3 regions of the Spongiibacter taiwanensis genome follow, and region 1 is predicted to be linked to each of the others. Evidence: predicted binding sites of a transcription regulator. Region 1 holds the regulator's gene; each other region holds the start of a gene.
The links. Region 1 encodes PhoB, which activates phosphate uptake and scavenging genes when phosphate is short. Its sites were predicted from a motif close to TGTCATAAANNTGTAACA; they were not measured.
Positions count from the first base shown of each region.

Region 2: a site for PhoB is predicted at 4,064-4,081, ahead of NCG89_RS15320 (OprO/OprP family phosphate-selective porin). Genes of this name have one in related genera too.
Region 3: a site for PhoB is predicted at 3,476-3,493, ahead of NCG89_RS03405 (phosphatase PAP2 family protein). Genes of this name have one in related genera too.

Region 1 covers NZ_CP098455.1:61,798-69,636, reverse strand. Annotated here, with positions in the region: gene NCG89_RS00325 (ABC transporter permease subunit) at 1-486, opposite strand, end outside; gene NCG89_RS00320 (PstS family phosphate ABC transporter substrate-binding protein) at 656-1,624, opposite strand; gene phoR (phosphate regulon sensor histidine kinase PhoR) at 1,717-3,012, opposite strand; gene phoB (phosphate regulon transcriptional regulator PhoB) at 3,020-3,727, opposite strand; gene purU (formyltetrahydrofolate deformylase) at 3,812-4,666, opposite strand; gene NCG89_RS00300 (SPFH domain-containing protein) at 4,673-5,521, opposite strand; gene NCG89_RS00295 (NfeD family protein) at 5,571-6,041, opposite strand; gene NCG89_RS00290 (YgiQ family radical SAM protein) at 6,212-7,839, shown strand, end outside.
Region 2 covers NZ_CP098455.1:3,382,987-3,390,825, reverse strand. Annotated here, with positions in the region: gene NCG89_RS15355 (sigma-54 interaction domain-containing protein) at 1-1,133, opposite strand, end outside; gene gpt (xanthine phosphoribosyltransferase) at 1,348-1,809, shown strand; tRNA gene NCG89_RS15345 (tRNA-Arg) at 1,913-1,989, shown strand; gene NCG89_RS15340 (hypothetical protein) at 2,374-2,616, shown strand; tRNA gene NCG89_RS15335 (tRNA-Asp) at 2,769-2,845, opposite strand; tRNA gene NCG89_RS15330 (tRNA-Val) at 2,903-2,978, opposite strand; gene queD (6-carboxytetrahydropterin synthase QueD) at 3,237-3,602, shown strand; gene NCG89_RS15320 (OprO/OprP family phosphate-selective porin) at 4,159-5,544, shown strand; gene NCG89_RS15315 (SulP family inorganic anion transporter) at 5,603-7,246, opposite strand; gene NCG89_RS15310 (carbonic anhydrase) at 7,243-7,839, opposite strand, start outside.
Region 3 covers NZ_CP098455.1:697,313-705,151, reverse strand. Annotated here, with positions in the region: gene NCG89_RS03420 (alpha/beta fold hydrolase) at 1-692, opposite strand, end outside; gene NCG89_RS03415 (DUF2817 domain-containing protein) at 702-1,796, opposite strand; gene NCG89_RS03410 (MJ1255/VC2487 family glycosyltransferase) at 1,803-2,861, opposite strand; gene NCG89_RS03405 (phosphatase PAP2 family protein) at 2,890-3,417, opposite strand; gene NCG89_RS03400 (class I SAM-dependent methyltransferase) at 3,542-4,153, opposite strand; gene sthA (Si-specific NAD(P)(+) transhydrogenase) at 4,804-6,192, shown strand; gene NCG89_RS03390 (PA3496 family putative envelope integrity protein) at 6,425-6,607, shown strand; gene NCG89_RS03385 (DUF3014 domain-containing protein) at 6,889-7,671, shown strand; gene NCG89_RS03380 (MaoC family dehydratase) at 7,728-7,839, opposite strand, start outside.

The sequences.
Region 1 (7,839 bases):
GCTCAACCGCGGCGTAATGACGCGGGTGTTGTTAGGGTAACTGGTACGGTAGTCGTGTTTCGCAATGAGAACTTCGCCCGAATCACTACCGAGCGCAAAGACGCGGCTGACCTCTGACTCAATGGTAAAACTGGATAAATCACCCGAGCCGACATTGAGCTGTTGGCGCTTCATCTCACGCCCTGAGCCAACTTCAAAAAAAACAGCCGCGCCGTCCCGGTCTAGGCGAAACCCCACCTCGGCCTGCTCTTCCATTGCCAAATACAAGGCTGCGCCGCCGGCTGGCGCCGGGTATTCGGCCAGCTTTTCAATACTGGCAGCGCGAAACAATGGCAGGATTTCGTAGAGGAGATAGAAAAAAATCAACAGAATGGCGAACAGAATCGCCACACCGCCGCCGGTGATCGTGACCGCGGCAGCCGAGTCTTTAAATTGGCGCCAACGACGGAAAGCCGACGCGGTATTTCTCACTTCCGCAGAATTCATGCAACGTTGCCCTGATGGGTGCCCGAGCGGTAAACGTAAACCACCCAGCCTATGTTAATTCGGTTGCCAAACCATGACACGCAATGCCATGACTTCAGCAACCTGCCGAACGATAAACAAAGGGTCGCCGCAGTCACTGCGCCGACCCTTAAAACATCATCCGTGCCGCTTACATTTCAAGCAGCGCGTAGATACGCTCAACCACTTTGGCGGGCAGCGGCACGTAGCCGTCTTTTACCACCACTTCCTGCCCCTCACGGGACAGCACCAGCTTAAGAAACTCACGCTCCAGCGGCGCCAGCGGCTGGTTTGGCGCTTTATTGACGTAGACATAAAGGAAGCGTGATAAAGGATAGGTTCCCTTGGTCGCGTTTTCTGCGGTGGCTTCAACAAAGCTACTCTTGTCATCTTTCGCCAGCGGGATCGGCCGAACACTGGGTGTTTGGTAGCCAATACCAGAGTAGCCAATGCCGTTAATCGAAGTCGATACCGATTGCACGACTGAAGCCGAACCGGGCTGCTCATTAACACCATTTTTGAAGTCGCCTTTACACAGGGCTTCTTCCTTAAAATAGCCGTAGGTTCCCGATACCGAGTTACGGCCGAAGATCTGAATATCACGGCCAACCCAAGACCCGCTCATTCCGAGCTGCCCCCAAGACTGCACCGCCTCTACAGCGCCGCAGCGGCGAGTGCTGGAGAAAACCGCATCAACTTGGGCAATCGTCATACCTTCGATCGGATTATCCTTGTGCACAAACACCGCCAGGGCATCAATGGCCACAGGCACGGCAGTGGGTTTGTAGCCGTATTTGCCTTCAAAGGCCTCGATTTCCTTATCCTTCATTTTTCGGCTCATTGGGCCGACATTGGAGGTACCCTCGGTCAGCGCTGGGGGCGCGGTGGACGACCCAGCGGCCTGGATTTGCACATTCACATTCGGGTAATGCCGCTTAAAATCTTCAGCCCACAGGGTCATCAGATTGGCGAGGGTATCGGAACCGACGCTGGAGAGATTTCCGGCGACACCCGACGCTTTCTCGTAAGATGCCAGACCGGGGTCTACTTCGGCGCCCGCCAGCGAGAACCCTGCGGTCACACTCAGCGCCATTGCCATTAGACTTTGCTTGATTTTCACGGACCTCTCCTCAAACCAGTAAACTCGTCTAAGGGGGCACTCTAAACCCCAATTGTTACAGTTATGTTACAAAACGATGACTACCCAAAAAATCACTTTAACTTATTGATTAGTAATGATTTTGGAAAAACACAACTGAAGCAACTGCCCTGGGATATGACACTTTTAATACGCAATTCGGCGCGATGTCGAATCAACACGTGCTTGACAATCGCCAGCCCAAGGCCGGTACCGCCAGTGTCGATGGAGCGACTTTCCTCGACGCGATAAAAGCGTTCGGTCAGCCTGGGAATGTATTGCGGCTCAATGCCAATGCCCGTGTCTTCGACTTCAAAATAGGCGTGATAGTCATCCTGAAACCAGCGCAGAGTAATTTGATCCCCGGCCTCGGTGTACCGCGCAGCGTTGACCGCCAGGTTCGAGAAGGCGCTGCGCAGTTCAGCGTAGCAACCCCGTAGGTCAGCATCATCATCGCATTCAACCCGAATCTCCCGCTCCCCTTTTGCCGCGGCCGAAACCTCTTCGGCAATCATTTCCATCAGCGGGCGCATTCTGATCTGCTCTTGCTCGGAGGCCGGCAACGTTTCCAGCCGCGACAACAGCATCAAGTCTTGAATCAGATTATGCATGCGCCGGGATTGTTGCAGCATCTGAGCGATGGCCCGATCCCAACGGGGGTTTTCGCCACCGTGCTCGGCAAAGGTTTCGAGATAACCATTGATAACAGTCAGCGGCGTACGCAATTCGTGGGATACGTTGGCAACGAAGTCCTTGCGCATTTTTTCGAGGCGATGGGTCCGGGTCACATCTCGCGCAAACAACAACCTACTACCCTGGCCGAAAAAACTGATATTGATACTCAGCTGTATATGCCCATTGACTGGAGACGACATCTCCAATGGCATTTTGTATTTTTCTGATTCGAAATAACGCAGAAAGGCTGGCGCACGGATCAAGTTGACTAGTTGGCGCCCCGTGTCCTCCTCGTGCTGCAACCCAAGCAAGTCCACTGCCGCGGTATTGCACCATTCAATATTACCGGCTGCATCCAACATCACTACGGCGTCCGACATAGACGCAAACGACGCCCGCAGATACTCCACCGTAGCGCCCAGACGCGCCCGATCCTGGGCGCCCTGACGATGCAGGTCGTAGATTGAATCTAAAACCTGTCCCCACATACCTGTTGCCTCCGGTGGCTCACCGTCCATGCCACCCTGTAACCATGTATTCAATTTTTTGAGTTGTAACAACAGCCAAGCACACGCGGCAATAGCAGCAATCAGCAGCGGCCAAACACCCACTTGGAACAGCGCGCACACCAACGCAATGCCAATTAGGGGAATACTGACTTTAGTCAGCTCGGTCTTCCAGCCACTATCCCGCATTGCGTCGTCAGGCGCTTATGCCAGTCGCAGAAAAACGGTAACCGGTGCCTCGCACGGTCTGGATTAACTGACCGAAATCCTGACGATCCGTCTGCAGCGCTTTACGCAAACGGCGGATATGCACGTCAACCGTGCGCTCTTCAACATAAACGTTGGTTCCCCACACCTGATCCAATAGCTGGCCACGACTGTAAGCGCGCTCTTGGTGGGTCATGAAAAACTTGAGCAGTTTGAATTCGGTTGGGCCCATATCAAGGGGGTCCTGGTGGGCAAAGACCCGGTGACTCGCCGGGTCGAGTTTCAAGCCATTCACTTCAATACTTTCCTCGTCACTCTGACTGCCACTGCGACGCAACACTGCCTTAATCCGGGCCATCAACTCCCGGGAGGAAAAGGGTTTGGTGATGTAGTCGTCAGCACCGACGTCCAGACCCTGGACGCGGTTATCCTCATCGTCCTTAGCGGTCAGCATAATGACCAACAGGTCTTTGGTGAGCTCTTCACGACGCAGACGGCGCAGCAATTCAATACCGCTGGTCACTGGCATCATCCAGTCGAGCAGAACGAGGTCGGGGCGCTGATCAACGATAATGCCATGGGCTTCCTGGGCATTACTGGCTTCCAGGCACTGGTAGCCGGAAAGTTCGAGGCCGACCCGAATCATCTCGCGAATAGCCGCCTCGTCATCGACAATCAGAATGGTCTTTTCATTCATTCTATAAGCCTTTAACGACGATTTTCATGACTGCATTAAATCGACACTTGATGACATTTTTATGACGATCGGTTTTTTTCTAATCTAATCAAACACTACCGTTTTATTCCCGTGAACTAGCACGCGATCTTCCAGGTGATTGCGCAGGGCACGAGCGAGTACCGCCTTTTCCACGTCTTTCCCCAAACGCACCATATCATCCTTGCTGTGTCGGTGGTTCACCCGAATCACATCCTGCTCGATGATGGGGCCTTCGTCGAGGGTCTCAGTCACGTAATGGCTGGTTGCACCGATAAGCTTCACCCCACGATCAAAGGCCTTTTGATAGGGATTGGCACCAATAAATGACGGCAGGAAACTGTGGTGAATATTGATCATTCGGCCCGGAAACGCCTGACAAAACTCCGGCGGAATGATTTGCATGTAGCGGGCCAGCACCACGCAGTCGGCTTGGGCAGCCAGGGTGAGCCGCATAATCTTGAGTTGGGCCTCAACTTTCGTCTCGGGAGTAACCGGCACATATTCAAAGGGAATACCGTGCCACTCCACCATACTGCGCAGGTTTTCGTGGTTACTAATGACGCAGGGAATGTCGCAGTCCAGCTCACCGCTGTGCCACCGGTGCAGAATATCGGCAATGCAATGGGAAGCGTGGCTGGCCAGAATGACGACTTTACGTTTGATATTGGAATCCACCAGCTGCCACTCCATGTCATAGGAGCCGGCAATCTCTTTAAAGCCTTCGCAAAAGGCATCAACACCGTGGGTCAATGACGCTGCGCGAATTTCATTGCGCATGAAAAACCAGTTACTTTCGGCGTCAGCGTGATAATTCGCTTCCGTTAGCCATCCGCCTTGCTCGGCAACATACTGGCTCACCCGCGCGACAATACCAACCCGGTCGGGACAACTGATAACCAGTCTTAAAGTATGCTCCATAAACTCCTACGCCTTGTTCAAAATGCCCTTGAGCGCCTGGGGCAGGTCTGCGGGCAACACAACCGTTTTCGCATTGCTGGAGCTGGACAGCTCCACCAGGGCATCTGCATATTTCTCGCCCAGCAAAAACAACGCCGGCAACTCTTCTCCCTTCACCGCCGCCGAGATCGCCTCAATCGCCGCGCCGCTGGCCCGCGCCAGCACAACCTGCGCCTGGGCATCCCGCTTGGAAGCCTCTAGCCGCCCTTCTGCCTCCAGAATGGCAGCCTGCTTTTCGCCCTCGGCTTTGGTGACTGCCGCCCGCCGCTGGCGCTCGGCCGCCGCCTGCTCCTCCATCGCCTGTTGCATGGTTGGCGAGGGACTGATGTCCTGAATTTCCACCGTCTTCAGGGTAATTCCCCAGTCGGCAATATCGTCAGAAATTGCCGCCTTCAATTTGGCTTTGATCTGGTCTCGGGAGGACAGCGCCGCGTCCAGGGCCATCTCGCCGATGATGGAACGAAGCGAAGTTTGTACCAGATTCTGAATGGCCAGAGTGTAATCCTCCACCCCGTACACCGCCTTTTCTGGCGATACAATGTTGATATAGGCCACCGCGTTGGCAATGATCACCGCGTTGTCCTCAGTGATAACTTCCTGGGAAGGGATATCCAGGACAATATCCTTGGTCGTGATCTTATAGGCCACGGTGTCCACGTAAGGAATAATAAAATTCAAACCTGGCGCCAGGGTGGAGTGGTACTTGCCCAGACGCTGCACAATATATTTGCTGCCCTGGGGCACCGTGCGCACACCCATTGAAATGGTGACCACCACCATGAACAGCAAAGCACCGGTTACTGCGAGACTTTCCATATCTTCAGCCCTTTAAGAGTCTGGTGAGAAAGACGCCGCGCTACCCCGCCTAACGGGACGACTCGACGTGGGACACAATCAATTTATTGCCAGACAGTTCCTCAACCCGCACTTTGTCGCCCACTTCGATGGGGTCGTTGCAGATAAAAGACCATTCTTCACTACCCAACATCGGCACCGAAAAGCGCATGACCCCGTGACCAAACTTGGCGCCTTTGCTAATCACCATCCCTTCCTGAGCAACGATTTGCTCCCGGGCCATGCCGGCCAGAGACTTGTTTTTCATTTTGGGGTGGACGTATTTAAACCAGATAAACAGGTCCAGGCAGGACAGCACCGCCCAAATCGCCAGCTGCACCGCAAAGTGCAAATCGACCACGGCGATAATCAAACCCACTGCGACGGCGCTGGCGCCAAACCAAAGCAGCACAAAACTGGGGACAAAAATTTCGCTCGCGACCAATAGCAGTCCCAGCACCATCCAGTGCCAATATGCGATATGCGCGTTTAACCAAGACATTGTCGACTCCGACAGACCTTCTGCCGCGCAAGAATAGCCTATGCGCCAGGCAAGTGCACCTCACCCCGAATGACGGCAGCATTTGATGAATTGAAAGGGGTTGAATACAGCAGCCCCACTGATACGGTACAATACGTTTTTGCCACATTTAGCCCCATCTTCAGGTCATTATGTCCCCAACACCCCTGTTCAATTACCGCCGTTACTGGGCCGAGTGTTTCGGCACCGCTGAATTTCTGCCAACCAGTCGCGCAGAAATGGACGCTCTGGGCTGGGACAGTTGCGACATCATCATTGTCACTGGCGATGCTTATGTCGATCACCCCAGCTTTGGTATGGCGGTCATCGGCCGGGTACTTGAGGCCCAAGGCTTCCGCGTTGGCATTATCGCCCAGCCCGACTGGCAATCCGCTGAGCCATTTAAAGCACTGGGCCAGCCGAATCTGTTCTTTGGCGTTGCGGCCGGCAACATGGACTCCATGATCAATCGGTACACCGCCGACCGCCGCCTGCGCCATGACGACGCCTACTCGCCGGACAATGTCGGCGGCAAGCGGCCTGACCGGGCAGTCATTGTCTACTCCCAGCGCTGCCGGGAGGCCTATAAAGACACCCCCATCGTGCTTGGCTCCATTGAGGCCAGCCTGCGCCGGATCGCCCATTACGATTATTGGAGCGATAAAGTCCGCCGTTCAGTTCTCCTCGATGCCCGCGCTGACATTCTGCTCTACGGCAACGCCGAACGGGCGATCGTTGACGTCGCTCACCGACTATCCCGGGGAGAAGCCATTGCCGACCTTCAGGATTTGCGCGGCACCGCTTTTTTGCGCAAGTCCGTCCCCGCCGGATGGACCGAGATCGACTCAAGCCATGTGGATTTACCGGGCAAAGTCGATCCAATCATCAGCCCCTATGTGGATACCAACGCCACCGAGGCTTGCAGCACCGCCCAGGAAGATGCCGCACCCGCCCTGGCAGACACGGTGCAAGCTGTGCGTATTCTCGACCCACGGGTTGCGCGCAAAGCCGGCGCCGATAGTGACACCACCGTGATCCGGCTACCGGATTACGAAACGGTGAAGCGCGATCCGGTCAGTTATGCCCACGCTGCCCGGGTCCTCCATCTGGAGACCAACCCCGGCAACGCTCGGGCGCTGGTGCAGCGCCACGGCGACCAACAGGTATGGCTCAATCCACCGCCGATTCCACTGACCACCGAAGAGCTGGATTGGGTGTTTGAGCTGCCCTACCAGCGCCGCCCCCATCCATGCTATGGCGATGCCCGCATCCCGGCCTACGAGATGATCCGCTTCTCGGTGAATATCATGCGGGGCTGTTTTGGTGGCTGTAGCTTCTGCTCAATCACCGAGCACGAAGGCCGTATCATCCAAAGTCGCTCTGAAGACTCCATCGTTAAAGAGGTGGAGAAAATTCGGGACATGACACCGGCCTTTACCGGTGTGGTCTCGGATCTCGGTGGTCCCACCGCCAATATGTGGCGGCTCAACTGCAAGAGCAAGGAGATCGAGGAAAATTGCCGCAGGCTCTCCTGCGTGTATCCCGGCATCTGTAAAAACCTCGACACAGACCAGAGCCCGCTGATTGGTCTGTATCGTCGGGTGCGCGAATTGGACGGCGTGAAAAAGGTACTGATTGCCTCGGGCCTGCGTTACGACCTGGCGGTGGAAACCCCGGCCTATGTCAAAGAGCTGGTCACCCATCATGTCGGCGGTTACCTGAAAATTGCCCCGGAACACTCTGAAGATTCGCCCCTGTCAAAAATGATGAAACCCGGCAT
Region 2 (7,839 bases), 390 kb from region 1:
GGGGTATCGTCTTCCGGTCGATACCGCGCCGGCAATTCCGCCACCCCGATCAGCTCGCCACCATGAAGAATGGCGAGCCGCTCCAGCAGATTCCCCAGCTCGCGAATATTACCCGGCCAGGGCGCACTGCATAGCGCCGCAACAGCAGCCTGAGTCAGGCGCAGTTTCCCCAGGCCATCGCGCTCCAACTCAATAGCAAGCTGATTGATTAGCAGGGGGATATCCTCACGTCGCTGCGCCAGCGGCGGCACCTCAAGGGGGAAAACATTCAGCCGATAATACAGGTCTTCTCTAAACTCACCTCTGGCAATCATTCCCTCAAGGTCCCGGTGAGTAGCCGCCACCACCCGAACATCGGCCTGCCGGGTCTGGCTGGAGCCCACCCGTTCAAACTGGCGCTCCTGCAGCACACGTAGAATTTTGACCTGCATCTCCAGGGGCATATCGCCAATTTCATCGAGGAATAAGGTGCCTCCTTCGGCGAGTTCAAAGCGGCCCGACCGGGCCGATATCGCCCCAGTAAAGGCTCCTTTTTCATGGCCAAACAACTCACTTTCCAGGAGCTCTCTGGGAATAGCCCCGCAATTTACTGGAACAAAAGGCCCATCAGCGCGCGGAGACAGGGCATGTAAGCGACGGGCGATCAGTTCTTTTCCCGACCCCGAAGGGCCGGTGACCAGCACGGTGACATCCTTTCCGGCAACCCGCTCTAGCAGATGGGACAAGGTTCGCATCGCCTGACTGCGCCCCGGCAAGGCCAATTCCCCGGCACCTGCGCCAGCGACTCCTGAGCGACGTTCAACGGCCGTGTTGTCCGTGCGCCGGGACGCGATGCCATACAGAATGTCTAGCAGTTTCTGATAATCCAGCGACGCCGGGAGGGTGTACTCCGTCACCGCCCCGCCCTCACCACTCAGGTCCGCTGAGTCATGGTCCGTCACCACACGAATAAGGGGAAGGTGGGAGAATGATTTGACCAAATGTTCATGATGCTCCCCTGGCCCGGCAAGCAAAATCGCATCGGGCCCGCCGGTACTTTCTGCGACGGGCAGATCAACAGGAAACATCGCCTCCTCCCCCAGCGAACCCAACACCGCCGCAACCCGCGGTGCCCATTCGGGACTGGCTATCACTAAAATCTGCACCCGGTTATGCTTCCTCTCGAGGGATCGCCTGGCAATCTGACTGACGTATTTTTGACTCGAAATACCGAATTGTTAGCGCGCAGAGGCTAACTGTCAATATTTCGACGCCGAGATACCCGCCATGAACCACCTTGCGCCTTGCCCGCCCCCCCCGCCATGATTCACAATCCGCCCTTCGAAATGCTTGCTACCGGAAAATGCCATGTCAGAAGCCACACCTGTCTACTACCTCACCTGGGATGAATTTCATCGCGACAGCAGAACTCTTGCGAGGCAACTGGTGGGCGGCAACTGGAAGGGCATCATCTGTATCGCCCGCGGTGGCCTGATTCCCGGTGGCATTCTCGCTCGAGAGCTTAACCTGCGTGTGGTCGACACCCTGTGTATCGCCAGCTACGACCACGACCAGCAAGGGCAAATCAATGTTCTGAAAAGTGTCGCCGGGGATGGCGATGGCTATATCTTGGTCGACGATCTGGTCGATACCGGCAAAACCGCAGAGATTGCCCGAGAGCTGCTGCCCAAAGCTCGGTTTGTAACCGTCTACGCCAAACCCAAGGCCATGGCCTTGGCCGATATCTTTATCCGGGAGTTTTCTCAAGATACCTGGATTCACTTCCCTTGGGATATCCAACACAGCTACAGCAAACCGCTGATTAGCTAAGCCCTGCGACAAAGCCCGCTCATTTCAACTACTTGTGCCTAACTGCTTGTAACTACTACAATTGCAGCCCGCAAAACTTGGCTACTACGCCAATCGCCATCATGCCCCGGTGGCACAGCTGGATAGCGCAGCCCCCTCCTAAGGGGCAGGTCGCAGGTTCGAATCCTGCCCGGGGCACCACTTTCCCTCCCATGCCAAATTTGCTTAGCCCCTCGGTACACACAATCGCCACCTTCTTACAGGCCGAAAAACCCAGCTCACATCCGCCCGCAATGAGACATATGTCTCAACACTAACATTCAGCCGCCAACCACTATTACAAATCGTTAGAAAGCGGATTAACCTGACGATGGCGGCTAAAACATTTCAGGCACAATGTGTGCATACCATTGCACGCACCAAATGCGCTTGAGATTGCGACAGGATGAAGACTCAGGCCGCGGCAAGTGACTTGCCCGCTCCCGATGAGCTTGAGAATCGGGAAATATTTAGGTCAGTTAGGATTACTAGGCCCACTAACAACGTTGGAAAGGGAGGTTTCGAACACGCTTTTGAGGTTTTCGCATGTTGATCATTGCCGCATTTTTCACTCTCTTGGCGACCCTGCTTCGCTGGGCCGGCCATAGCGCCATACTCGCAGGACTCACCTACGGCATCTATGCCCAAATTATCGATAGCGTCGCCATCGCGACACTCACCCTCCTCGCCCTTGCCGTGCTGACGCTGTTTGTGCAGCTGCTCGCCAATGGTTTGAGTCACATTGCCAGCGCCAGCGCGCCGATCGGTAGCGACGCAAGACGCTACTAACTGACAAAATTTGGTTTTTGGGACAGAGAATCCCTGTTAGCTAAGCAATGACTGAGACAGACTGGCACCAGTAGCCAAGCCGAAAAGGAAGGCGCTTTACACAGGAAAAACTTGCGATCATGAGGCCATATAGGCCCATAGAAGGGGAAAGTTGGCGGACCGGACGGGACTCGAACCCGCGACCTCCGGCGTGACAGGCCGGCATTCTAACCAACTGAACTACCGGTCCGCATACTTTCATACACTTACGTGTTCACGTAAAACCACACCTAAGTGTGCACTTGAATGGTGGGTGGTGACGGGATCGAACCGCCGACCCTCTGCTTGTAAGGCAGATGCTCTCCCAGCTGAGCTAACCACCCTGCGTTCAAGTGAGGCGCATTCTACAGTAAACCGAATGCTTGTCAAACCCTGGGCCGCATTTTTTTGAATTTTTTGTTAAATTGCTATCTTGCTGATTTTGCTCAATTTTTAACCAGCAATCTAACTCAGGTTGCCCAGCCTCCCCCAACGGCTCCCGTCGCCTCCTATCAGGCCTGTACAGGGCAATGACAGCTGATTACCATTAGCGCCAAATTTGCCAAGGAGGCCCCTCTTTGGCGGTGCGAGAGATCAAAGCATTGGAAATCTATAAAGAGTTCACCTTCGAGGCAGCCCATCGTCTTCCCAACCTGCCTGAAAATCACAAGTGTCGACGCCTTCATGGCCACAGCTTTATGGTACGGCTGTACGTGAGTGGCGAAATTGATCCCCACACCGGTTGGCTGATGGACTTCTCTGACATCAAGCGAGCCTTCGCGCCGATTTACGAGCAATTAGACCACCACTACCTGAATGACATCCCGGGACTCGAGAACCCCACTAGCGAGGTGTTAACGAAGTGGATCTGGAAAGCAACAAAACCTCGCTTGCCTGCCCTATCAGGGGTCGAAATCCGAGAGACTTGTACCAGCGGCTGCATATTCCGCGGCGTTGCGGATGAGTGAATCGCACCACCACCGAGCAAGTCCCGCCCCAGGATAAATCATCCGTGCAATTTGGTAACAGGTTACACCACGAAGGACTTGACGTAACACTTATTCACAGATAAGGCCACCCACCTCAAGTTTCTTCGCTTAGCAACAAAAAGTAACAACAAACATTATGAAAAATAGCTAACTTGTTGTTTATATTGAAAATAACACAAGTGACTAAATTTTGAACAATTTGTTACACCCCCGATAAACTCTCATTTAGCAGGCCAAACTGACAACTTGTCCACCAACTTATCCACAGATACTGTGGAAAACAACTTGTCACCTAATAAATATCGTTATAACCATTTTCCCCATAGGCACTGGCCATAACGCATTGGCTAATGCGCTCATTACGTTACACACGCTTTCAAATGAGCAAATATGCGGCAATTTCAAGCGGCCGCCCCACATTTGTCATCTAATCTTCATATTGTCATATTTATGTCACATTTCTGTCACAGAATGGCCGCACGCAGAGGGCGAGAAAGCGCCACCGGCTTGATTTACTGATAACGAGGGGAACTGTATGCCGCTTACGAAACTGACCAGACCAAAATCACTACTTCTCGCCATGACATCAACACTCGCGCTTGGCACAAGTGGTATCGCGGTTGCTGAAGGTCCTACCAGCCTGGAGCTCTATGTCGACACCACCACCAAACAGGTGTTTACCGAGCCCGGTCCCGGCCGGACCAAACTGGGGAATTTTCAGGCGGTTGGCGCAGGCAGCACAGCAACCACCCCCACCCTATCAATGGATAAGAAAGGTCTCGGCGTAAGCTCCAGCGACGGCAATTTTGAAATTAGCCTGGGCGGCAGATTGCATATCGATGCCAGTACCCAAAGCGGCGACGATAACCTGACAAAAGACGCCACTGCCGGCACCGAAATTCGTCGCAGCCGGCTCGCCTTGAAAGGAAAGGTTTATAACGACTACAAATTTCACTTAGAAATGGACTTTGCTGACGATGCCGTTGCCATGAAAGATGCGATGGTGACCTTCACTGGCATTGACGGTATTGAGCTGACTGTCGGCAACCAGAAGCACGCTATCAGCATGGAAATGGAAGAGAGCTCAAACGATATTATGTTTGTCGAGCGCTCATTGCTCAGCGCCTTGACCACACCCCACTTTGATCGGGCCATCGGCGTCAACCTGAAAGCTAAGGGGGACAACTGGTCTTTGCAGGGCGGCCTATATGGTGATGCGGTGGCGTCCGATAGCAAGAATAACGACGAGGGACACGGTGTGGCGATTCGCGGTACCTACACACCGCTGATGACAGCGACCGAGGTATTGCACTTCGGCGCGAGTGCCGGTCAGCGCAAGGCCACCGACGACAATACCTTGTCAAACAACAAGAGCCCGCGGTTCCGCTATGAAACCACCCATATCTCCGATTTGTATCTGAGCGACACCGGTGTGATCGCCGACTTTGAGGATATTACCTTCGCCGGGTTGGAAGCGGCCTATATGGCCGGCCCCTTTTCCATCCAGAGCGAGATGGGTAAAGCCTATATCAACCGCGCCAACGGCGCCGAGCTTGAGTTCGATGCATACTATGTTCAGGCCGCCTGGACACTGACCGGCGAATCCCGCAGCTATAAGGGCTCTGACGGCGAATTCAAGCGCTTGAAACCAGCAGCGAACTTTGACCTCAATCAGGGGACGTGGGGCGCATGGGAACTGGCACTGCGTCTGGACGAGTTAAACCTGACTGATGAGGATATTGGCGGCGGCGAGCAGCAGCGCTTCACGCTTGCACTTAACTGGTACCTCAATGAAAACCTGAGAATCATGCTCGACTACAGCCGCGCCTTCGACGTGACTGATGGGCCAGTAACCCATACTGATGGCAGCGACGCAGACGACCTGGATACCATCCAGCTGCGCACCCAGTTTGCCTTTTAAGATATACGGAAATTAACAAGCCGCCCGCGGGTTGCACCGCGGGCGGCTTTTCAGTTCCTCAACCCGCTGCCATCGCGGACAAGCTTCCTGCTTCCCCTGCCTCGGCCCGGTCTAGGGCTATCGCGGCCGCTCGCAGCGCATCAATGCGAGCATTGAAAACACCATCACCCGGCAAACCGCCGTTCATCTTTTCGAGCGTCTGCCGAACGGTGCCATTAAGACCGATCAAGTAGAGCGATTTGCCACTAATACTGGCGTCAGTCGCGATATTTTCCACGGCTACCACTGCCGAGACATCCAGCGAGGGGACCCGGGAGAAATCGAGTAAAAGCACTTGGCTGCCCGGTTCACAGTGTTCCCGCACATGGTGGCCCAAATCGGCGGCAGCACCGAAGCTCAGCGGGCCAGAAAATTCGAACAGCAAGGTCCGGTGACCGAGGCGTTCCAACAGACCACGCTCTTCCTCGGAATCCAAGTGCTCTGGCAAATAGCGCAGGTTTTCGATCTGCAGCTTGGCGATCTGGCGCACAAAGCTCAGCGCCGCGAGCACCACCCCAGCCGCTACGGCAGTGATCAAATCCACAAATACCGTTAACCCGAGAACCAGCCCCATCAGCGCCAAGTCCCAACGGGGGCCCTGGTGGGCGCGCTTGATATAGCTCCAGTCGACAATATCCAGACCGACCTTTACAAGGATACCCGCCAGCACTGCCAACGGAATATTCGATGCCAGTGGCCCCATGCCGAGAACAATCGCCAACAACACCAGAGCATGGACCGCACCCGAGATACGAGTCTTGCCGCCTGAGCGGATGTTAACCACTGTCCGCATGGTCGCGCCTGCGCCAGCGATACCGCCGAGCAACCCAGACACCGTGTTGCCCAGCCCCTGACCGACCAGCTCCCGATTACTGTCGTGGCGACTGCGGGTCATATTGTCGGCAACCAATGAGGTCAACAGGCTGTCGATGGAGCCCAGCAGGGCCAAAATAAAGGCCGCCTCAATCACCAATAACCACAGGCTCTGATCGGGAATTACCGGCAGGTTAAACGTCGGCAAGCCGGTCGGAATGTCGCCAAGCACAGGCACGTCGAGCAGCAGATAGGCAAGCACCCCGCCGATGATCAGCGCCGCCAAGGGTGCCGGCAGGTACTTACCGACCTTGGCGGGCCAGCTGTACACCAGCGCCAGGGTACCCAGGCCCAATGCCAGGTTGGCGACATGAATATCAGCTAACGCTGTGGGCAAGTGTCCCAGTGCCCCCAGAGTTCCGCTAGGTGCCTCATGCCCAAGCAGGGGGCTCAGCTGGAGAATAATAATGATGACACCGATACCGGTCATAAACCCCGATATCACCGGATAGGGCACCAAGCGAATATAGGCTCCCAGCCCCAGCACACCAAAGACAATCTGCAACAGCCCGGCGAGCACCACCGCGGTGAAGATCAGCGCGGCATCCCCGGAGAGACTGGCAAACAGCCCCGCCAGGACCACCACCATGGGTCCGGTCGGACCAGAGATTTGCGATTCGGTACCGCCAAACAGGGCCGCAAAAAAGCCAACGCAGATCGCGCCGTACAGCCCAGCCATCGGACCCAGCCCCGAAGCCACGCCCAGGGCCAGCGCGAGGGGTAACGCCACCACACCGGCGGTAATCCCGCCGGTAATGTCCCCTCTCAAATGAGAGAAATCCAGCTTCATCCCGCTGCGCCTCCACAGTTATGCAATCCCGCCTCGTTCAACAGGCTGCTGTAACGCTCGTCCATGACTTCGAACTCGCCCGACGCATCGTTGTAGCACAGCACCTCGCCGCTGCCGATGTTGTACACCCAACCGTGCAGGGTGACCCGGCCGTTGGCCAGCTTGGCCGCGACCGCAGGGTGAGTGCGCAGGTGCTGCAGCTGCAGCAGGACGTTTTCCTGGGTCAGTTCATCCAAGTGCTCTGCGCCGATACAACCGTGCCGCTCTTTGACCACCGCAGTGGCAGCACTGCAGTGCCCGAGCCATTCCCGAACATGGGGCATCTCAGTGAGCTTTTCCGGCGCGATTGCGCCTTTGATCGCACCGCAATCGGTGTGCCCACACACCACAATGTGGCTGACACCCAAACCGGCAACGGCAAATTCGATCGACGCCGTCATCCCACCGGTTTGATTGGTCCGGGGTGGCACTACGTTGCCGGCGTTGCGACAGATAAACAGCTCGCCGGGCTGGGTCTGGGTCACCAGGCTTGGATCCACCCGGGAGTCAGAACAGGTGATGAACAATACTTCCGGGCTCTGCCCGCCGGCCAG
Region 3 (7,839 bases), 640 kb from region 1:
AGTGGCCATTGGTACTCGCTGGCAAGCTTTTCACTGCAGCGCCAGGACACCATGCGATCTCCCCGGCTGGATAGCACCAGGGCTTTGCCGATGCCTGCCATCGCCGCAGCTGACGGTGAGCGGGCAGTGCTTGCGGCAAGCAGCTGCCGAAAGACGTTGCGTTTTTGCAGCCGGGCTTGCTGGCGAATTTGCACCCAGTCGCTGAGCGCGGCTTCAATTGCCGAGGGGCGATTGCTGACCAGGTTCAGAATAGCCCGCTCCTGTTGCTTGATGGAGCGGCGGCCGAGGGCAGACAGCATGGGGGGCAGGGCGCCGGGTTGTAGTCGCCAGTGCAGCGGGCAGTCGGCGGCGCTGCCGTTGATTAACACCAGCGCGGCGATGCGCTGGGGTTGTAGGTCCACCCATTTCAGGGCGGCCATGGCGCCGAGGGACAATCCCAAAATGCCAATAGGTATTTCTGGGTCAGGCCAGGGCATCCGGGCGGCCAGGTCGGCAGCGATGGCGCTCATGGTTCGGGGTGACAGCCGACGGTGCTGGTCGCCGAAGCCGGGTAAGTCCAGATGGGTGATCTGCCAGCCCAGTTCAGTCGTGCAGCGCTCGGGGAAATTGCCCCAGTGACGTTGCTCGCGGCTGAGGCCGCGCAGAAATACCCAGTGCGTTGGCCAGGCTGACGGTGCTGAGGCGGGTTGCATTGTTGCCTCCTAAAACTGACGGTACCAGAGCGATTGGGCCATTTGCTGCATCTCCCGTTGGTGATCGCCTTCGCTGCGCCATTGATGATAATTGCGCGCGGCGGAGAGCAGGAAGTCGAGCAACACCAGATGGCTGCGCAGTACCCGGGCGTGACGGTGGGGCACGGTGGGATTGAACAGTCCTGCAAAGCTGAATAGCTGGCGGGGACGCTTCTTGACCCACAGCCAGGAGCCCATCTCCAGAGTCAGCGGCAGCAGCTGCAAACCTTCCTTGCGCGTTTTGATGTAGAGGTAGTCCCAGATGTCGCCGTGGCTCAGGTAGTGCAGGGCCTGGGGGCCAAAGGCGTAATTGTGATTGGGGAAATTGCGCTCCCACAACAGCTTCAGGGAAACATAGTCGGCGATGGATTCAATGGGACTGCGCCGGTAGGCGTAGGGAATCCATAGGTGATCCTGAAAGCCAAAGCCCGAGTGAAAATCTACTGCCAGGCACATGCTGTCGGGTTTGGTGCAGCGGCGCACGACATTTTCCAGGCCAATAAACTCGGCTTCCCAGGGGCCATCCCGACGGCCGCGATACCAGGGCAGCTTGCGCCAGATTCGCTGTCCGCCGACCAGAAAAGGGACTTTGTCTTCGGCATCAATAGGCGCGTGCCGGTTGAGGTCCACGCAATTGCCGTTGCTGCGCCAGCCGCGGATCATGCCCACCGGGTTGATCAGGGGCATGGCCACAATGGCAATCTGATCTTCAAACTGGGCGCGCCAGTGTTTGTCCCAGCGGCAGCGTTCCAGCACGCTTTCCAGCCAGGCCAGCAGCACTTGCGTGCCGATGCGTTCAACTCCGTGAATACCGCCGGTGACCACCAGACAGTGTCGGGCGCGTGCGGGGTTGCCCAGGGTGAGGGACACAATGGGTAATTCCATGTCCTCGAAGGGGACCGTGGCTTCGTTGCGGGCAACGAGCAGGTCTCGGGACACCCGGTAGAGTTGCTCGGTGGCCAGAAGCTCCGGCAGCCGCCGATGCAGGCGGCCCCGGCACAGGTCCATTACCTCGGTGAAGCTGGGGAGCTCGGGGCCAAAGGCGGTGTCGGCATCAACAGACAAAATATCTCAGCTCGCCTTTGCCCTGATCAGTGGATCGCCGCTGCGTTGCCAGAGTGATTGCACCAGGTCGTCGCTGTCGTGCCAGTGGCCTTGCATCAGCCAATCGCAGAGGGCTTCGGCAACGTCGGGGTAGCGCTGGGGCATTTGCCGGGGCAGTCCGGCCAGCCATTGTTTGATTCTATCCAGGGAGAACTCCAGCATGACGCTGGCGTGGCCCAGGGCCTCAAGGGCGGCGGCATTGCCGAGCTGTTCAGACTGCCCGGTAACGGGTTTGGCCAGGGCGGGAATGCCCATGTGCAGGCATTCGCTGATCAGCTCGAAGCCGGCATTGCAGATTACGCCCTGGGCGCTGCAAAGGTCTTTTTTGAAACCGTGGAGGTTGGTGCGCCGCTGGCTGACGTTGCCCAGTTCTTTGTCTTCGAGGGTGGGGGCATACTGAATAAAACGATAGCCGGGAATTTTGTTCAGCGCTTCCAATACCTGCTGCTGATTTTCAAAGGGCAGGTACACCACAAAGTGCGGCGGCAGGGTCGGCGGTAGCAGCGTCTCTTTGGGGTTGATAATCGGCGGCACAATCGCGGCGTTAAAGTGGTGCCAGTGCAGGCCGATGCGGTATTTGGCCGGGGCAAAGTAACGCATCACCAGGCGGTTGTTAAAATCGACCCCGCGCTGGGGGACGTCGGGATGACCGAAGGCGTACTGGTGGCCGATGCCAACAACAGGTTTATTTCGCAGGCGGCCCGCCCAGGCCGTGACCGGCTCAAAGTCGGTGACGATCACGTCGATATCGTCCAGGGGGAGCGATCTAACGTCGTTGATAAACCGCAGGGGTTTGGCCTCCAGCACGGTGTGCAGGTGGCTGATCCGGCCGTTGCGGGTGGCAAAACTCAAGCCGTGGCGAAGTTGGTAGTCGCCAAACACTTCCATGTCGAAGTAGTTATCAAAGTCGCGCCCGCTAAACAGAAACTGGACATCGGCGCCCCGGGCATTGAGGTGCTTTGCCATCATTCGCGCCCGGGAGATGTGGCCGTTGCCGGTGCCCTGAACGCCGTAAAGTATCTTCATTGTGCTTCCTGAAACCCGAAGTGGTCGATCAGACCATTACCTGAGCGTGGGCCAAATGGGCGATGATGATGCCCAGCGCCGCGCCTGCCAGGGTGTCGGTGGGGAAGTGCACCCCGAGAATGACCCGGGAGGCGGCAACCGCGATGGCCCACAAAAACATGGGTGCTGCAATCACACCGAAAAACAACACGGTTAACGTGGACAGCAAGAAGGCGGCTGCCGTATGGCCAGAGGGAAAGCTGAATTCATCCGAGGCGATGATGCTGGCACTGAAGGCGGGGATGGCGGCAGGTGGGCGCCGACGGCGGCAGGTATTTTTCAGCACCCAGTAGAGAGGCAGCCAAACGGCGAAGCTGAGGGCCACGGCAATGAGGTAGTTGAGCCCCTGGCTGACGCCAATGCTGTAGAGCAGAATTGGCAACAGTAGCTGGGTGTAGCCATCACCGGTTTTTGAAATGCCGTAGGCAATGCGGGACAGACGCTGCTGATGGCGGGTTCCCACACAGGCCAGAAACATTCTTACATCGAACTGATTTATCGACTGTATTAAGCGCATAGTAGTGTCCTCATGCTAGGAACTCTACGCGGCTGACGTTGCAGCACAGTGACGTTTATATTGCAGAATTACGACATCGTGACCTGCAGATGTCCCGTAGCCTGGCGGCGCAGGTGACGGTCAATCAGGCGTTCTCAATCAGCAGAATGCTGCCGCGATAGCGGCTGGACAGGCTACTTTGCCAGGGAAAAAGCTCGGCAAATTGCGATTCAATCAGCGCATCGGCCACATCGAGAAAAGGCGGGCGATTGGGGTCGCTGATCAACACCTTCTGCACGCCTGCCTCCAACGCCCGGTTGATACAGTCGTAAAGGTCGGCGGCCATGTCGTCCCAAAAGCAGATATCGCTGCCGAGCAGCACATCAACCCCCTCGAATTGGGCCTCAGTGAGGCTCGAAAAGTCCTGAGTCAACGTGCTAACCTGAAGATCGTTGTGGCTCGCTTGGGCTGCCAGGAAAGGAAAAACGCTGTCGTCGGCATCCAGTGCGGTGACCTCGCAGCCGCGGCTGGCACAGTACAGACCGGCCAGCCCCCAACCACAACCCAGTTCCAATACCCGTGTCCCTGCGGTCAAAGGGTGCTGCTCCAGGTAATCCGCCAGTACCAGGCTGGCGCTCCAGGTTTTATTGCCGTGCAACGAGGTGCGGCTTTGACGTTTCAATCGACGAATAGTGGGGTGACGGCTGGTCATCCAGTCCAGTCCGTAAAATGCTTTGGTGTGGCTAGAAGCGGTCACGCAGAGGCTCTCGTTGGGTAATTAGACGACCCGAGGGCCGGTGGTAATCTTGCTGGATGCAGCGCTGACAAGGTCAGGGCTGAATGGACAGCGCTTACGTTAGATAAGTATCACCCAGATTGTCATTCCCGCGAAGGCGGGAGTTGAGGCTGACTGGGGTATTATCGTTGCTGGATACTCGCCTTCGCGCACTAGTGTCCGGAATAATTTTTATGTCGTCATGCTCGCGAATGCGGGCATCCAGAAAACCCAGCACGTTAGCAATCACTGGATACCCGCGTTCGCGGGTACGACGATATTCGGTAACCCCTCTGGCCGGTTGTGCATTTAGGCTTTTATAAATCAAGTCTCGCCTCTGGCAGGTGCTGTTTGTGTCCACGATGTAAAGTCCTTGCAAGCCGTGGCGCAAATTATTCCGGACAGCAGTGCGCGAGGGCAGAAATCCAGGTTTGCCGGGGTATTATGGTTGCGCAATACCCGGCTTCACCGGGGTGACAGGCTTAAGTCAGTGCCATTCGGGTCAGAGCTTACACCAAAGTCGAGATTACCAACGCCCCTGAACACGGGATAATTGCCGCAAATGAGTGGGTCGCTTTGTTGATTTTGGCAGGGCGGCAAGCAGAATCGATGCTGATACAGCGAGGAGCATTATGGGCCAGGATTACGATGTGATTGTGTTGGGCAGTGGCCCGGCGGGGGAGTCGGCAGCGCTCAATGCCAGCAAGCGCGGTCAGCAGGTCGCTGTGATCGAGTCCCAGTCGTTGGTGGGAGGGGCCTGCACCCATCAGGGCACGATTCCTTCCAAGGCCCTGCGGCATATGGTTCGCCAGGCCATTCGCTTTAATCAGGCGCAGATCTTTCGGGATCTGGGTGATCCCCGCACCCTGACCTACCCCAAGCTCCTCAGCCATGCAGAGGAGGTCATCGCCCAGCAGGTTGCCATGCGCAGCCGCTTTTACTATCGCAACAATATCGAGCTGATTCACGGCCAGGCCAGCTTTGTGGACAGGCATACCCTGTCGGTGCAGCGCCAAGGTGGCCGAAGCACCCAGCTGCGGGCAGCCCAGTTTGTGATCGCCACCGGGTCTCGTCCCTATCGTCCCGCTGATATCGACTTTGATCACCCCCGGGTGTACGACAGTGACACGATTCTGAAAATGACCAACACCCCGCGCAAGATGATCGTCTATGGCGCCGGGGTGATTGGCTGTGAATACGCGTCGATTTTCTCCGGTATCGGTATGAAGGTGGAGCTGGTCAATACTCGCGACCGGCTGCTGGAATTTCTCGATGACGAAATCTCCGACGCCCTGAGTTACCACCTGCGCCATATGGGGGTGATGATGCGCCACCGGGAAGAGGTGGATCGGGTAGAGGCAACGGACCTGGGGGTTACCCTGCATTTGAAATCTGGCAAGCGCCTGCACAGCGATGCGCTGCTGTGGTGTAACGGCCGCAGCGGTAATACCGACGCGCTTAACCTGTCAGCGGTGGGACTGGAGGCCGACCATCGCGGTCAACTCCAGGTGGATGAGCACTATCAGACGGCCGTTCCCGGCATCTTTGCTGCGGGCGACGTGATCGGTTGGCCGAGTCTGGCCAGTGCCGCCTACGATCAGGGCCGGGCTGCGGCGGCCTCGGCCCGGGGCAAGGAGCAGTGTCGCTTTGTCGACGATGTGCCCACCGGAATTTATACCCTGCCGGAAATCAGCTCTGTGGGCCTGACCGAGCGCGAACTCACCGAGGCGAAGATTCCCTACGAGGTGGGGCGCGCGTCTTTCAAGGACACCGCTCGGGGGCAGATCAGTGGCGAGACGGTGGGTATGCTCAAGTTGCTGTTCCATGTCGATACCCTGGAGATTCTCGGCATTCACTGCTTTGGCGCCGAGGCGGCAGAGATTATCCACATTGGTCAGGCAATCATGAAGCAGCCCGGTGAGGGCAATAATCTGCGCTACTTCCTCAACACCACCTTCAACTATCCCACCATGGCCGAGGCCTATCGCACGGCGGCGTTCAACGGCATCAATCGCCTCTGACACGCTCTCGACTGTCTCGGTTTTCCCATAGCTTTGCTTCGGCAACTCCCGGCTTTTTTGCAGCCGGGCAGAGGCCGTATTTTGCATTCTGAAAAAAATGACTTAAGCCGCAACTTTTTGATTGACACAGTTCCGTTCTAGGAATAAATAGTGCGACTTAAGGCGGCATGGGTTTGGTGGCTTTGATCCCGGCCTCCGGGTTTCCGATTTACCAGTAGCAGTGGAGTGGAATATGGCAGACGACTTGGCTGACGATGATCTGGAAGAAGGCTTTGAGGAGTCCGAAGACAGTGGTTTTGAAGAGCGCGCAGCAATGGGCGGCCGTGACCACAGTATTCGCCGAAAAATCGAAGAGCGTTTGGAACGCAAGCGCTTGATGGAAGAGCTCGACCTCCTCGACGACATCGACCTGTAAAACCGGGGCGCTTTGGCTGCCCGGTGATTGCTCGCCCAAGAATGCCGCATATTGCGGCATTTTGTTTTTCTGCTCCCGCAAAATTCCCCGACGCCCCAGCGGATCGCCCTGGTTGCCCGTAATGCGGGGCGGTTATACCATGTGAAAGTTGAATCTAGTTTACACTGACAGGCTTTTGAGCTGATGGGGTCTGGCGGTGTTGAGCATCCAGCCGGGGAACCAGTTGTCGCTTGCGACAACAAAAAACAATAACGTATTAAATCCACAAACGGGGTTGTCTAATGAATTGGAAAGCAATATCGGCAGTAGTAGCGATCGTAGCGGTAGCGGCGTTTGTCTGGTATGTCCTGGAGCGGTCGGCTACCACCGTCACTGAGCCGCCAGCACCCGGCGATGAATTGGTGGAAGATACCAAGCCGGTGAAGACGGTCAAGGAAACCCTCGCGGTGGAGTCTGACCCCGAGTATCAGCAAAAGGCAGACAGCATTGTTGCGCCGCCGACCTCTGTCGACAACAGCGACGAGAAAGTGCGAGAAGCTGCCGCCGACCTGTCGGAGCCGATGGCCGCCTGGTTGACGCCGGTAGAGCAGATCCGCAAGTGGGTCGCTCTGGTCGAGCAGATGGCATCCAACAAGCTGCCCAGCCGAAATTTGCCGGTGGTATACAACAAAGACAGCTTTCTGGTGATTGAGACCGAGCAGGGCTTGATTGCGGATCCCGCCAATTACAAACGCTGGGACCCGCTGATTTCAACCATTACCGCGCTGGACCCGAAGCAGGTCGCCATCTATTACAAAAAGTGGTCGCCCTTGCTGGAGACCAGCTACAACGAATTGGGCAACCCCCAATCATTTGATAATCAGTTCCGGACCACCATCGAGCACATGCTGTTTGTGGAGCCGATTCCGGCCAATGCCAAGTTGAAACAGCCCAAGGTATTTTACGAATACGCCGATGCCAAGCTGGAAAATGCCGACGCGCTGAGCAAATGGATGTGGCGGCTGGGGCCTGACAACATGGCAGCCCTTCAGGCCTGGTTGAAAGAACTGCAGAGCTACCTGTAAACCGCTGAGTTTGCCAGTAAGGCGCCCCTGCGGCGGCTTACTGGCAATACACGGGCCTAATCCAGATCCCGCAAATAGCCATCCAGATGGGGGCGGTCACCGCGCTCATTGCGCAACGCAAAATCGATTCCTTTATCGCCTTCCTGTTGGCAAAACTGCACCTTGGCT